Regions from separate parts of the Microbulbifer sp. SH-1 genome, predicted to be linked through region 2. Evidence: riboswitches for the same ligand, from Rfam matches in the RefSeq annotation. Region 2 holds a riboswitch; the other holds the start of a gene.

Region 1 (7,798 bases), 900 kb from region 2:
TTGGTGGGACCGATGACCATGGCCGGGTCGACGGCTTTGCACATGTCGTAAATGGTGAGCGCGGCCACGCTGGCGGCGGTGAGTGCCTCCATTTCCACGCCGGTGCGACCGGCGAGGCGGCAGAAGCTGGAAATATTCACGGTGCGGTTTGCTTCATCCAGTTCGAAATCCACCTGTACTTTGGTGAGGGCGAGCGGGTGGCACAGGGGAATGAGATCGGCGGTTTTCTTGGCGGCCTGGATGCCGGCGATGCGTGCGGTGGCGAGCACATCGCCTTTCTTGTTGTTGCCGGCTTGGAGCTGCGCAAAGGCGTCTGCGGACATGGCGACGGCGGATTGGGCGCGTGCGGAGCGGTCGGTGATGTCTTTGTCGGTGACATCGACCATGCTGGCTTCGCCTTTCTGGTTCAGGTGTGTGAGGGTCATGGTGTTGATTACTTAGTCAGATAGCCTACGAAGTTGCAGGGGGTGTGGCTGGCGGTGAGTTGTTCTCTTAGCAGTTTGGTCCAGCCGGTTTTGCAGGCGCCGGTGGAGCCGGGGAGGCAGGCGACGAGGGTGCGGTTGGCGATGCCGGCGAGCGCTCTGGACTGGATGGTGGAGGAGCCGATTTCTTCATAGCTGATGGAGCGGAACATTTCGCCGAAGCCGTCGATGTGTTTGTCGAGTAGCGGGGCGATGGCTTCGGGGGTGGAGTCGCGGCCGGCGAAGCCGGTGCCGCCGGTGGAGATGATGACGTGAATCTCTGGGTCGGCGATCCAGGCGGAGACTTTGGCGCGCAGGAGATATTTGTCGTCGATGACGATGGCTTTGTCGGCGAGGGTGTGGCCGTCTTCCTGCAGGGCTTCTACCAGGTATTTTCCTGAGGTGTCGTTTTCTTCGGTTCTTGTGTCGGACACTGTGAGGATTGCGATATTGAGTTTCTGGTTTTTATTTATAGGGGCATGAGACATTTTGGTTTTGTGCTCCGTAGCCTGTTGGTGCTCTGTTCTGGGTTCGTGGCGACCGGTCACCGGGTGTGGGTTTTCAGGACCGCTGTGAACCCATCCCTGGGCGCTTCGGCGCAAACATCCTGTTTGCGACGATCCTGAAAACCCACACCCGGCACCCGATCTTCAATTCAAATTTTTGTGCTTCGTAAGCCTTGAAAATATTGTGGTCAACCGCCGATTATCGAGAGATTCTGGGTTGCCCCCGTATTTCCCTGCTGCAGGTAGTGGCTGACTTCTTTGTTGCCGATCAGTGCTCTCACCTTTTCTGCCAGTGCGTCGGCGTCGCCGGTGCGGATGGTTTCTCTCAGGTCGAGGCCGGTGTCGGAAAACAGGCAGAGATGCAGTTTGCCCTGGGCGGAAACGCGCAGGCGGTTGCAGGTATTGCAGAAGTCTTTGCTGTAGGGGGTGATGAGGCCGATGCGACCGGCGTAGTCCGGGTGGACGTATTCCCGTGCGGGGCCGGCGTCGAGCGGGCGTGGTAGTAGTTGCCAGCCGGTTTCGATGAGCTGTTGTTCGATGTCGGTGCCGCGCAGGTGGTTGCTGGCGAAGTAGTCGCGGTTGTCGCCGGTCTGCATGAGTTCGATGAAGCGGAGGGTGACCGGGGTGGTTTTGAGCCAGGCCAGGAACTGGTGTAGGCGGGTGTGCGCACCATCGTTGAGCAGTACGGCGTTTACTTTGGTTGCAATGCCCAGTTCCAGTGCGCGGTCGATGCCGGTGAGGATTTTGGGCAGGCAGTCGTGGCCGGTGATGTGGGCGAATTCTTTCCGGTCGAGGCTGTCGATGCTGATGTTGAGCTGGTCGAGGCCGTTGTGGTGCCAGCGGTCGATGACGGCGGGGAGTTTGTAGCCGTTGCTGGTGACGGCGACGCGCTTTATGCCGGGGGTGGTTTTGGCGCTGTGGATAAGTTCCGGCAGGTCTTTGCGCAGTGAGGGTTCACCGCCGCTTAAGCGCACTTTTCTGGTGCCGAGCTGGGCGAAGGCGCGCATGACGGTGCTGGCTTCGGCGACGCTGAGGTCGGGCTGCTGGTGCCGGGCCTGGTAGCCGTGGGGCAGGCAGTAGTCGCAACGGAAGTTGCAGACGTCTGTCACGGACAGGCGCAAATAGTAGAAGCGACGGCCGTGGCCGTCTTGCAGTATGTCGTTCTGTTTCATCACCTTTCCAAATGCGGGAGGCCGTTCGGTTTCCCTTGCGACCCTGGCGGGCTGGCGTTGCCGCCCGCGGCCATCCGCGCGTATCCGGGATCGGATCCCGGGACTTAGCGCGGCTGGCTCGGTGTAATTCGACCATTAGCGGCCGGGTTTGGTTTATTCGGTCAGTCTAGTGGTCCTTTGAACAATGTTGGCCTTTGACTGGCATCGGCTGTAGACGGTCATCTATACCGGCTTCGGCCGCTTGCTGCAAATGTTCTCGTGCAGGTTTTCCCTATGCAAAATTTCAGCCATAACGCACCAGGGGCTACTCCACATCCAGGATCTTCAGGGTATTGGTGCCACCATGGGACTGCATCAGGTCGCCCCGGATCAGTATGACCTTGTCGCCACTAGAGACGATGCCGCGGTCTTTCAGCACTTCCAGCGCGCGCAGGTTCAGCTCGCGGTCGCCCTCCCCTTCACCTGGCACAAACAGTATCGATGTCACTCCGCGGTACAGCGCCATGCGCCGCTGGGCGAGCGGGTCGTGGGCGAGGCCGACAATGGGGAGGCCGGAGCGGATGCGCGAGGCGATGAGGGGGGTGTAGCCGGTCTGGGTCATGCAGGCGATGGCGGTGACGCCCTCCAGGTGATTGGCGGCGTACATGGCGGAGAGCGAAATGGTCTCGTCGATACGGGTGAAGCCCTGGTGCATGCGGTGGCCGGATTCCTGCGCGGAGCGCTCACGCTCGGCACCGAGGCAGAGTCGGTGCATGGCCTGTACCGCTTCCACCGGGAAGTTGCCGGCGGCGGTTTCGGCGGACAGCATCACGGCGTCGGTGCCATCGAGCACTGCGTTGGCCACGTCGAACACTTCGGCGCGGGTGGGCAGTGGTGCGGTGATCATGGTCTCGAGCATCTGGGTGGCGGTGATTACCGCGCGGTTGAGCTGGCGGGCGCGTTTGATCATGCGTTTCTGCACGCCGATCAACGCGGCATCGCCGATCTCCACCCCCAGGTCGCCGCGGGCCACCATCACCGCTTCTGACGCGCAGATGATATCGTCCAAAGTCTGTTCGTCCGCCACCGCTTCCGCGCGCTCCACCTTGGCGACTAGGCCGATATGCCGGCCCGCCTCACCCAGCAGTGTGCGCGCCTCCTGCATGTCCGCGGCGTGGCGGGGAAAGGACACGGCGAGGTAGTCCACACCGATCTCCACGGCGGTTTTCAGGTCTGCCCTGTCTTTGTCGGTGAGCGCCGCGGCGGAGAGGCCGCCGCCCTGCTTGTTGATGCCCTTGTTGTTGGAGAGGCGGCCACCCACGGTTACGGTGGTGTGCACCTCGGTGTCGCTGACCGCATCTACCGTCAGTACCACGCGGCCGTCGTCCAGCAGCAACACGTCGCCGGCGGCCACATCTGCCACCAGCTCCTTGTAATCGCAACCCACGCGCTTTTCGTCGCCCTCGTTGGTATCCAGCGCCATATCAAGCACGAAATTGTCCCCCTCGTGCAGGGTCACGGCGTTGTCCTTGAAGCGGGCAATGCGGATCTTGGGGCCCTGCAGGTCACCGAGGGCGGCGACGGTCTTACCCAGGCGCTCGGCAATTTCCCGCACTTTCTGCAGGCGGCTGCGGTGGTCTTCCGCCGTGCCGTGGGAGAAGTTCAGCCGCACCACATCCACACCGGCCTTCAGCATTCGCTCCAATACGCCGGGCTTGTCGCTGGCGGGGCCGAGGGTGGCGACAATCTTGGTACGACGCAGGGGGCTGGCGGTGCGCTGACCGCCGGGCAGTTGAGACATGAACACCTCTTAGATTCTATTTATCAGGCAGCACCAGAATAGCGCGAAAGTCGTTGACGTTGGTCCTTGTGGGGCCGGTGACGATCAGATTGCCGAGTTCCGCGAAAAAACTGTAGGCGTCGTTGTTGGAAAGATAGTTCTCGGGGCTCAGCCCCTGTGCGCGCGCTTTCTGCCAGTCTTCCGGTGAGAAACATGCGCCGGCATTGTCTTCGGAACCGTCGATACCGTCAGTGTCGATGGCGAGCCCGTAAATGCCCGGAGCGCCTTCGAGCGCGTTGAACAGACCCAGCAGGTATTCCACATTGCGCCCGCCTCGGCCATTGCCCGTCACCGTCACGCTGGTCTCGCCGCCGGAGAGAATCAGCAGCGGTTGCGCAGCCTGCTGCTGGCTCAGGAGTGCCAATGCCGCGTGAGAAGCCCCCAGCTCCCGCGCCTCGCCTTCGAGATTGTCGCCCAGCACGCGCACCTCAACGCCCACTGCCGCTGCCACATCGCGCGCGGCCTCGAGCGCATCCGCGGCCTTTGCCAGCATTACCGCCCTGTCACCGGAAAATTCCGCATCCGCCGGATCGGGTGCCGTGTTCGCGGCCTGCAGGTGTGCGCGCACTGGCGCGGGAATGTCGATGCCGTAGTGCTCGAGTATCGCCAGCGCGTCTGCCGGGGTTGAGGTGTCCGGCAGGGTTGGGCCGGAGGCGATCAGGGTGGGTTCGTCGCCGGGCACATCGGAAATCAGGTAAGTGATAACCCGCGCGGGATGTGCGGCGGCGGCGAGACGCCCGCCCTTGATGGCGGACAGATGGCGGCGCACGGTATTGATATCGCGAATAGGCGCGCCGCTGCGCAGCAGCGCGCGGTTGATGGACTGCTTCTGCTCTAGTGTCAGGCCCGGTGCCGGCAGGCTCATCAGTGCGGAGCCGCCGCCGGAAATGAGCGCGATCACCAGATCGTCTTCGGTGAGCCCTGCCACCGCATCCAGCATCCGCACGGCGGCCTGTTCACCCAGTTTGTCCGGCATCGGGTGGGCCGCTTCCAGCACCTCGATATGTGCGCAATGTGCGCCGTGCCCGTAGCGCGTCACCACCAGCCCTTCGATATCCGCACCGGGGTTGCACTCCAACCACGCGCGCTCCAGCGCCGCCGCCATCGCCGCACTGGCCTTGCCGGCACCGACCACCAGGGTTCTGCGCCCGGGCTCAGGCAGAGCTGCGGGAACGAGGGCGGGCATCAGGTTGTCCGGGTGCACCGCAGCGACGGCGAGTTCCGCCAGGTTGCACAGCCACTGGTTCAGGCTGGGGGCGTCCATATCGGCAGTGAGAGGCGGTAGCGGCTTCATTTTTATGTCTCCCTGATTGTCGTGCGGTTCTGCATTTCCACACCCCTGCAAAAATGGTTCCGCCCCCGGCAAGGCTCCACGACGGGTGTTACAGAAACGCGAACCTGGCGAGGAAAATCGCACTCAGAATATACAGGCTGGGGGAGATCTGCCGGTACTGGCCGGTAAACAGTTTGAGTACGGTATAGGTCAGGAAGCCCAGTGCGATGCCATTGGCGATGGAAAACGTCAGCGGCATCATGATCATCGTCACCAGCGCGGGGATAGCGTCGGTCAGCTCCTCCCAGTCCACCCTGGCGATCCCCCCCATCATCAGCATCGCCACATAAATCAGCGCGCCCGCGGTGGCGTAGGTAGGAATCATCGCCGCCAGTGGGGCAAAGAATATACACAGCACAAACAGCACACCGACGGTGACCGCGGTCAGCCCGGTGCGCCCACCGGCCGCCACCCCGGCGGCACTCTCCACAAAGCTCGTCACCGGCGGGCAGCCGAGGAACGCCCCCAGCACGCTGGAGGTACTGTCGGCCTTCAGCGCCCGGGGCAGCTTTTCGATACGACCATCCGGCTGGATCAGGTCGGCGCGGTGGGCAACGCCCATCAGGGTACCCGCGGTATCGAAAATATTAATGAACAGGAAGGCGAGCACCACGCTGATCATGCTGAGATCCAGCGCCCCGCGGATGTCCATCGCCATCCAGGTCGGCGCCAGGCTCGGCGGCGACGACACCAGTCCCTCGTATTGCACAAGACCTATACCAAAGCCGATGGCAGTGACCACAAGAATGCTTATCAGGATGGCGCCAAATACCCTCCAAAAACTGAGTACCCCGATCAATAGAAAGCACAGTCCTCCCAGTAGCGGCTGCGGCTCGCGGAAGGAGCCCAGCGTCAGCAGCGTGGCCTCACTGGGTACAACGATACCGGCGGACTTGAGCCCGATCAGCCCCAGAAACAGCCCCACCCCGGCACCCATGGAATAGCGCAGGCACATGGGAATGCTGTTCATGATCCACTCCCGCACCCGCGACAGGCTCATGAGCACAAACAGCACGCCGGCAATAAACACCGCGCCCAGCGCCACCTGCCAGCTGTAGCCCATCTCCCCGACTACCGTGTAGGCGAAAAAGGCCGTCAGCCCGATGCCCGGTGCCAGCCCCACCGGCCAATTGGCGTAAAAGCCCATCAGGAAACAGGCGATGGCGCTGCCAAGGCAGGTGGCGACAAAGATCGCACCGTGGTCCATCCCCGTGCCGGCGAGCATGTTCGGGGTCACAAACACCACGTAAGCCATGGTTACAAACGTGGTCAGCCCCGCCAGCAGCTCGCGGCGCGCCGTGGTGTGATGCGCGCGCAGGGCAAACAGGCGCTCAAAAACAGTGTTCGACAACGATTGCACTGACGACTCCGGCAATAATTTCGGGATTGGAGGGGGCAAGACTTACCCAATATTGTGGTCAATATCCACAAACCTGCCCAAACCCCGCCGCGCCCGGCCAGCCCTGGCGCACGTAATGGCTTCTCATCCCCCGGCCCGCCAGTAAAATTGCCGGCTTTCAATAATTCTTACTGATATCCAGCGATACCGGAGCACCCCATGGGCAGAGCCTACCAGAACCGCAAAGAGTCAATGGCCAAGACCTCGAACATGAAAGCCAGGGTCTACAGCCGTTACGGCCGCGAGATCTACATGACCGCGAAGTCTGGAGGCCTCGACCCCAACGGCAACCTGGCCCTGCGCAGCCTGATCGACCGCGCCAAGAAGGACCAGGTCCCCACCCACGTGATCGAAAAGGCCATCGAAAAAGCCAAGGGCGGCGCCGGCGAAGATTTCGCCCGCGCCCGCTACGAAGGCTTCGGCCCCGGCGGCTGCATGGCCATCATCGAATGTCTCACCGACAACCCCAACCGCACCTACGGCGACGTGCGCCAGGCCTTCACCAAGACCAAAACCAAGATCGGAACGGAAGGCTCCGTAAGCCACAGCTTCGATCACCTGGCGATCCTCGTGTTCAAACACGACGACGAAGAAGCCGTGCTGGAAGCGCTGATGGAAGCAGATGTGGATGTGACCGACATCGAGAACGAAGACGGCAAACTCTCGGTCTTCGCCCCGCACACCGATTACTTCAAAGCCAAGCAGGCGCTGATTGAAGCCTTTGGTGATATCGACTTTGAAGTGGATGAAATCCAGTTTGTGCCGCAAACCTATACCGAGATCAGCGGTGATGACGTGGCGCTGTTTGAGAAGTTTATGAATATGCTGAACGATTTGGAGGATGTTCAGGCGGTTTATCACAATGTGGAAAATGCAAATTCATAAGGCGCCGCAGACCATTTGCACTTTCGTGGGAAATACCCCGCGGAAGTGCCGCTAATGCGCGCTGATGCACTGGATACTCAATTCCTCGTCCGCTCCCCCGCGGTAAGAATCCAGGAAATAACAATTCCCCAGATTGACGACCGTTGGCACAAAGGTGTGTCCCATATACACGGCATCGATTCCCCGAACCTGAAATGGACGAACCAGCGCCGGCTCCGGAGCC
Region 2 (7,798 bases):
CCCGCTGAAGGCAGGGACACCGCCAGGTCATGGGCGATGGTTGGCACAAGTCCGACTATCACGAATTCCGTTGTGCCAATGGCGAAGGCGCTGAGCGCCAGTGCCAGTAATGCAAGGGGCATATCAATCACTCCGCAGGTTTCTGTTGCGGCGGAGTATGGCGATGGCTACCTTTCACAAAAATAGTGGCAAACACAAAAGAATTTTGCAGATATGACAATAGTCTCGCGCACCGAAGACCTGGAAATCCTGCTGGCAGTTGTAGATACCGGCGGGTTCTCCGCCGCAGCCAGGTTGCTGGATATCCAGGTAGCCCGGGTATCCCGCGCGGTAACCCGCCTGGAGTTCGAGCTGGGAGCCACGCTGCTGAACCGCACCACGCGGCGGGTGGAGTTGACCGAGGAGGGACAGAGTTTTGTCGCGACCATTCGCGATGGCCTGCAGCTGCTGACCTCCGCCGAGGAAAATCTGCGCGTGCAACATCGCCGCCCCGCTGGCCGTTTGCGGGTGGATGCCGCCACGCCGTTCCTGCTGCACCAGCTGGTGCCGCTGGTGCCGGCATTTCGCGCGGCCTACCCGGAAATCCGACTGGAGCTGATTGCCAACGAACAGATCATCGATCTGATCGAACGGCGCACCGATCTGGCTATTCGCATCGGTACGCTGGAAGATTCCAATCTGCACGCGCGCTTGCTGGGGCGCAGCCCGTTACACCTGGTCGCGAGCCCGGCGTATCTCGAGCAAGCGGGCACGCCGCTGCACATCGCAGATCTCGAGCAGCATACGTTGATCGGATTTGCCGACGCCGCGCACCTCAACATTCTGCCGTTTCGCCAACCGCAGCCATTTCAGCCACAAATCGCGTCCAGCAGCGGGGAAGCCATACGGCAACTGGCACTCGCCGGTCAGGGCATCGCCCTGCTGTCGAATTTCATGGTTCGCCAGGACATTGCGCATGGGCATCTGGTCAGTGTGCTTGGCGAAGCGCTGCAGAGCCCGAACCCGCGCGAGCCGGTGCAGGCGGTTTACTATCGAAGCGGTGCCGTTTCGCCGCGGATTGCGGCCTTTCTCGAATTCCTCGGTGGGCGGTTGCAACTTTGAGCCGGCCCGCCGCCCTCACTCATGCGGGTCCGCAGCAGCGTATGAACCACTATATGAACCACTAGTCGTGCATGCGGAAAGATGTGCGCTCAACGCGCTATCGCCATAGGCTCCGCACAACCTGCACATCGTTCCTTCCCAAGCGAGAGGCGGCGCCAGTCGAGCGTTTCCGCCTCGAAAACTTGCAGGGTATCCAGGCTGCCAAGTGGCAGGCCCGCCAATAACTTGATCGCTTCAAGTGACTGAGCACTACCGACAATTCCCAGTGCAGGTCCAATAACACCTGATGTCTCACAGTTATCCACTCGTTCCTGTTCAGTATCCGGAAAAAAACAGGTGTAGCATGGTGAACCCTTTCGACGAAAATCAAAGCTTACCAACTGACCCGAAAAGCCCTGCACTGAGGCCATGATCACGGGTACCGCCATCTCCCTGCAGACCCGATTAATACTCTGGCGAATTCGCTGGTTATCGGTACAGTCCAGTACCAGATCCACGCGAGACGCGTGTTCTGAAAGCCAGGCCTCGCTTGCCTTTTTTACATAAGGCAGTATCCGGATATGTGGGTTCACGGCCCCCAATTGCTGGGCGGCAACCAGCGCCTTAGGCTTGTGAATGTGGTTTGATTTGTACAGGATCTGGCGCTGTAAATTCGACAGCGCCAACGTATCTCCATCGACCAGATGCAGTTCACCAATACCTGCTGAAGCGAGATATAGCGCGGCCGGACAACCCAGGCCTCCCAGCCCCACTACCATCACCCGGGCACTGGCAAGCTTCTCTTGGGCCGCTTCGCCCATTTGCGGCAACATGATCTGGCGACTGTAGCGGATACGATCTTTATGACTGATCACGTAGTTTTCCCATCGAAAATTCACATTGCTATCGGGCCCACTTTTCCAGCTCCCGTCGGTCGCTGTCGCGGGCGGCCACCCAGGTGTCGCCGGTCTCGCCGGATTCCAGCTTCCAGAAGGGGGCCTCCGTCTTGAGGCGATCCATAATGTATTGGCAGGCAGCGAACGCCGCCTGGCGGTGGGGGCTGGTTACTCCCACGAATACGATATCCTCCTCCACGGCCATGGCGCCGACACGGTGCAGCAGGCGCACCCGGCCCAGTTCCCAGCGGGTGCGTGCGTCACTGACGATGCGCTGCAGGCTTTTTTCGGTCATGCCCGGATAGTGTTCCAGCGCCAGGCCGCTGACACCGACCCCGGCATTGAAGTCGCGCACCGAACCAACAAACAGGGCGCTGGCTCCGTCGCTGCGGTTGTTCGCGCGCAGTGCCGCATACTCATCGCCCACCGCAAAGGGCGCCGTGCGGACGTCAATAAAATCCATCGCCTCTTAACCTCCGGTGACCGGCGGGAAAAATGCGACTTCATCGCCATCGGTAATCCGGGTAGTCGCCGCGGCGATCTCCTGGTTGACCGCCGCCTGAATATCGGCAGCTTGCAGCGGCGCCTGCCAGTCAGGGAACAGCTCACCGAGACGGTTGCGCAACTCGGCCACGCTGCCGGAAAAATCTTCCAAACAGTGCTCGGCCGTGCCCAGGCGCGCGCGCAGGCTGGCAAAAAACAGAACCTTAACCATGTGTCACCTCATCACAGTGCCAGTGCCCCCGTTTGCCGCCGGATTTTTCCACCAGGCGGGTGGGGCCGATCTCCATTGCCGGGTCCACGGCCTTGCACATGTCGTAGACGGTCAGTGCCGCCACCGCGGCGGCAGTCAGTGCTTCCATTTCCACCCCGGTACGGCCGGCAAGGCGACAGTAGCTAAAAATGTGCACGCAGTGCTTCTCGGGCAACAATTCAAATTCCACGTCCACTTTGGTCAGTGCCAGCGGGTGGCACAGCGGAATCAGCTCAGAGGTTTTCTTCGCCGCCTGGATACCGGCAATGCGCGCCACTGACAGTGCATCGCCTTTCCTGTTGCTGCCGGTCACCAGCAGCTCGAACGCTTCGGCACTCATGTGCACGGCACTTTCGGCGCGGGCACTGCGTTCGCTTATGGCTTTATCCGTGACGTCCACCATGTTTGCCTCACCGCGCTCGTTGAGATGGGTCAACCGGCTCATCCCATCACTCCCGGGATTCGCAGGCTGGCTGCGCCGCGCGGATATGCGGCACGAAATTACAGGGGCGGTGACGCGAGTCCAGCTGCTGGAGCAGGATGCCTTCCCAGGCAGTGCGACAGGCGCCGGTAGAGCCGGGCATACAGCAGATCAGGGTGTGGTTGGCCAACCCGGCGAGTGCGCGCGATTGCACCGTGGAACTGCCGATCTCGCCGAATGAAATATGCCGGAACAGTTCGCCGAACCCCTCCACGGTTTTGTCGAACAGTGGCAGCAGTGCCTCCGGGGTGGAGTCGCGATCGGTAAACCCGGTGCCGCCGGTGACCAGCACCACCTGGATCTGCGGCTCGGCGATCCAGCGCGAGATCACCGCGCGCAGCTGGTACACATCGTCGGGGGCGATCAGTTTTTCCATCAGCCGGTGGCCCGCGTGCTGCAGCGCATCCACCAGATAGGCGCCGGAGGTGTCGTTGTCGCTGGTGCGGGTGTCGGACACGGTCAACACCGCGATATTGAGGGGCTCGAAAGTTTGTTCAGCGTGTCCAGCCATAATGCGTCCGTCCGTTCAGTCTGATTCAGGTAAAAGTTGTTGCGGGTAGTTCGCCGCGTATTCGGCGGGGGTATTCATGTTGCTGAAGCTCTGCGCACGCACAGGCATCGTCAGCTGGCGCGCGCCACAACTGGTGAACTGCCGGGACACCGTTCAGCCTCCCAGCATCGCCAGGTTGCGGGTGGCACCGGTAAAGCCGCTGGCCAGCTGGTGACTGGCATTCTTGCCACACACGGCGGCGCGGATCTGCTCCGCCAGCGCCTGGTGATCGCCGCCGCCGATGGCATCGCGCAGATCGATGCCCTGCTCTGCAAACAGGCACAGGTGCAGCGCGCCCTGGGCAGACATGCGCAGCCGGTTGCAACTGACACAGAAATCTTTGCTATAGGGCATGATCAGGCCAATGCGACCGGCATAGTCCGGATGGGCGTATTCTTTCGCCGGCCCGGCATCGCGGGGACGCACCACCTGCTCCCAGCCGGTGCGCAGCAGCAGCTTTTCGATATCGCTGCCGGCTACATGGTTGCTGGCAAAGAAATCGCGGTTGTCGCCGGTGCGCATCAGCTCGATAAAGCGAAGGCTCACCGGTGTGACCCGGATCCACTCGAGAAAGTGATTGTACTCGGCGAAGTTGTGCTCGCGCAGTAACACCGCATTGACTTTGGTGGGAATGCCCAGTGCCAGCGCGCGGTCGATACCACACAGGATTGTATCCAGCTTGTCGTGGCCGGTAATTGCCCGGAATTGCTGCGGGTCCAGGCTGTCGATACTGACGTTGAGTTGATCCAGCCCGGCGCGCTGCCAGGCGTCGATTTCCATGGGGAGTCTGTAGCCGTTGGTAGTGATGGCGACACAACGGATGCCGTCGACGCTTTTGACGGTTTCGATCAGCTGCTCCAGATCTTTACGCAGCGACGGTTCTCCGCCGGTAAGGCGTACCTTTTCCGTGCCGAGGGAAGCAAAGGCTCCTACCACCGTGCCCACCTCGACAACGCTGAGCGGATTTTCCCGCGCACTCGACTGGCCGCACTGATAGCCATCCGGCAGGCAGTAATTGCAGCGGAAATTGCAGATGTCGGTCACGGACAGGCGCAGGTAGTAGAACCTGCGCCCAAAACTGTCTTGTAACATTAAACGCCTTTCCAGATTCAGGAGGCCGCGCGGTTTCCCGCGCAACCCTGGTGGCCGGTATGGCCACGGTCCCGGCACCCTGCGGCAGTGGCCGTGTAGGTAAAGGGACTCGGTGTTTAAACCGCAGTCAGTGTATCAACACCGTATTATTCCGCTCGGGGCAATGGTGGTACTCCCGGGGGAGGAGTGTATGTCGCGAGCAGGAGAGCCCCGTTTTAGCGGCTTGTTGAAAAACGTCATCCACAACCTTTTACAACCCGGGTTTGCGCTTCAGAAATTCGCAGTGAACATCAGCCACACTTTGTCGGTATCCACGCTGAAGGTGTCGGCACGGTAACTGGCGTACTTGATTTCGCCACTCAACTGCTCGGTCAGTTTGCGTGCAAAGCTGAGGTCCCACTCACCGCCGTAATCCGCCCCACCCTCGCTGGCGCTGAAGCTGTGATAGGTTATGTCGAGGTTGCCTCCTGCAACCTTCATGGCGACACCGACATACAGATCCTCGACGCCATCTGCCGGTGTTGCCAGGAACTTGTCGGCGAAGCCCTGATATTTGTGCAATGTGGCGAGCGGCGTGGCAAAGCCGCTGCCGTTGTCGGCCCCCAGCACTTCGCCGCCAACCCACATGTTTACCGTGCCCAGCGCCGCACCAAGTTCCGCCAGATAGTAGGGGGCACTGTACGCCAGGGCGCTGTCGCCGGTTTCGGTTTGTCTGGCGTAGCTTAGCCTGGCCTTGAGCGGGCCGAAGCCACCCTTGTAGTCGACGCCCAGAGTTCGGCTGGATGCGTTTGCCGCGCGGTCGAAGTCCAGCTCGTAGACAAACGCGCTGAGCCTGTGGCGCTCTGTCACCGGGTAACTTCCATGGAACAGCTGGATATCGCCGCTGAGGTCGGCATTGACGCTGTCTTCGCCGAAAATCCGGTTGACGTTGTATACGTAGCTGTAATCCAGCTGCAGGCTCTTTTCCGAGCCGTACTGGTAGCGGTATCCGTCATAGGTCTGCTCGTTCTGGCGCCAGCCCACACCGCCGACAAAGCGCTGGCCGTCGAGATTGATACGCTGGCGGCCGGCGGTTGCCACGGAGTTTTCCCCGCGGTATCGGATATAGGCCTGATTGACTTCGGTCCCCACCGGGTCCACTACCACCGGGTAGGTGCTGTTGTCGTTGATGGTGGAGTTGTAGTGTGGATTGCCGATGGCGCTGACATCATCCAGTTCCAGCACGCCGGTGAAGCCGCGGTAGTCGCCGCTGGTCCAGGTGAGGCGCGAGCGCAGGGTGGAGGCGCTCGCGTCCTCGCTGAAATTGTCCTGATCCACGCCTTCGAAGCGGTAGCGGAGCCCCAGGCGCGCGTCGCCGCCCATCAGGGCATCGGTGACAGTGTTCACGGTCTCCGCGACGGTGGGCAGGGTAACGACACTGCCGGCGGCGATGAACAGGGTGTGGCGGACGGCATGGGCAAGGCGGCATGTTTTCATGGGGTTTCCTCAGCGGCGATGACAGTTCCGGGTAGGGAAACTATCGCGACTGCGCCGTGCGGGAAATTCACCCGAAAGTGGCACAGCGCGGCGCCGCTACTCCCCCGGTCGCGCCACGCTACTCCCGAAGGGGCAGATCCGGCAGCGTATCGGCGTCGTGCAGAAAGTTATGCGCACGGGCAAACATCAGCCGCTCCCGCGTGCGCTCGCGTTCAAGCGCCAGATACATCACCAGCATGCAACAGGCCAGTACGCCGTAGAGCACCATGAATGCGGCGCTGTGAATACCCACAATGTCCTGTGCCAGGCCGAACAGCACCGGCAGGCTGAAGCCGCCGAGCGCGCCGATGGAGGACACCAGCCCGCTGACACTGCCCATCTGCCGCGGGTACTTGTCGAACACGATGCGGTACACCGAAGCGCGCCCGAAGCCCTGGGCAATACCGATTACAAGGATCAACAGGGTAAACAGTTCAATGCCCACCTCGATATTCAGTTGCACATCCCGCTCGACACCGTGGATGGTCATGCTGGTGGGCGGGTAACTGAGGAAGAACAGGCACACCAGACAGGTCCAGAACACGCTCCAGTTCACCGCGCGCGCGCCATAACGGTCGGCAAACCAGCCGCCCACCGCGCGCACCGAGCTCGACAGGGTGGCGAACAGCAGCGTCAGCAACAAGGCGGTTTTGGTGTCCGCGCCGTAGGCGGACACGTAATAGCGCGGCAGCCACAATAGCAGCGCGAGAAAACTGCCGAAGACAAAAAAATAATACAGCCCGAAGCGCAACACCCGCAGGTCGGTAAGCGGCTCGAGATGGAACGACAGCGGCGGCTGCCGGCGGCTGCGCATATAGGGTGTTTCCTTCGGCGCCCACAGCGCGAACAGCAGCGTCACCAGCAGCAAACCGGCGGCGAATACCGGCCCCACCATCGCGTCGCCCAGCCAGTTGGCCACCGCCGGCGCGCAGGCGAGCGCAATGGCCGCCCCCACATTGCCGGCGCCAAATACGCCGAGCGCAAAACCCTGATTGCGCGACTCGAACCAGGGGCTCAGGTAACGAACCCCCAACACAAAGCTCACCCCCGCAATCCCCAGCCACAGCCCGAGCCACAACAATGCTACATAACCATGCACCCGCGGCAGCAACAGCAGCGCGGGCACCAGCAGCAGCGATTGCCACACCAGCAGCCGGCGCGCGGAACAGCGTTCACTGAGCAGACCCGCCGGGTAACGCAGCAGTGCACCGCTCAGCATCGGCGCCGCCAACAGCACACCGAACTCGGTGGCGGACAACGCGAGGCGCGTGGCGAAATCCAGCCCGATCACCGCGTACAGAATCCACACGGAGAAATTGGCGGTGAACAGGGCAGTGGCGGCGATCAGGGCGCGGCCGGCCAGCTGTTGCGTGTAGTGCATGGGGTGTATTCCTCGGGAATAAAGCAGGTCGGGAATATGTTACGCAGCC

The links. A riboswitch is a leader RNA that binds a small molecule or an ion and turns the genes downstream of it on or off. The one in region 2 is predicted to bind molybdenum cofactor.
Region 1: linked by a shared signal. The riboswitch ahead of moaA (GTP 3',8-cyclase MoaA) and the one ahead of moaA (GTP 3',8-cyclase MoaA) in region 2 are both predicted to bind molybdenum cofactor.

What each region holds. Positions count from the first base shown of each region.
Region 1 covers NZ_CP046948.1:2,262,711-2,270,508, forward strand. Annotated here, with positions in the region: gene moaC (cyclic pyranopterin monophosphate synthase MoaC) at 1-425, opposite strand, end outside; gene moaB (molybdenum cofactor biosynthesis protein B) at 434-949, opposite strand; gene moaA (GTP 3',8-cyclase MoaA) at 1,156-2,139, opposite strand; molybdenum cofactor riboswitch at 2,122-2,275, opposite strand; gene pyk (pyruvate kinase) at 2,444-3,919, opposite strand; gene GNX18_RS09655 (glycerate kinase) at 3,936-5,252, opposite strand; gene GNX18_RS09660 (NCS2 family permease) at 5,341-6,651, opposite strand; gene GNX18_RS09665 (YebC/PmpR family DNA-binding transcriptional regulator) at 6,850-7,575, shown strand; gene GNX18_RS09670 (metallophosphoesterase) at 7,627-7,798, opposite strand, start outside.
Region 2 covers NZ_CP046948.1:3,160,480-3,168,277, forward strand. Annotated here, with positions in the region: gene GNX18_RS12955 (MFS transporter) at 1-122, opposite strand, end outside; gene GNX18_RS12960 (LysR family transcriptional regulator) at 214-1,101, shown strand; gene GNX18_RS12965 (HesA/MoeB/ThiF family protein) at 1,191-1,955, opposite strand; gene moaE (molybdopterin synthase catalytic subunit MoaE) at 1,984-2,439, opposite strand; gene GNX18_RS12975 (MoaD/ThiS family protein) at 2,446-2,691, opposite strand; gene moaC (cyclic pyranopterin monophosphate synthase MoaC) at 2,684-3,175, opposite strand; gene moaB (molybdenum cofactor biosynthesis protein B) at 3,180-3,722, opposite strand; gene GNX18_RS19765 (hypothetical protein) at 3,738-3,872, opposite strand; gene moaA (GTP 3',8-cyclase MoaA) at 3,876-4,853, opposite strand; molybdenum cofactor riboswitch at 4,842-4,980, opposite strand; gene GNX18_RS12995 (alginate export family protein) at 5,124-6,329, opposite strand; gene GNX18_RS13000 (nitrate/nitrite transporter) at 6,448-7,749, opposite strand.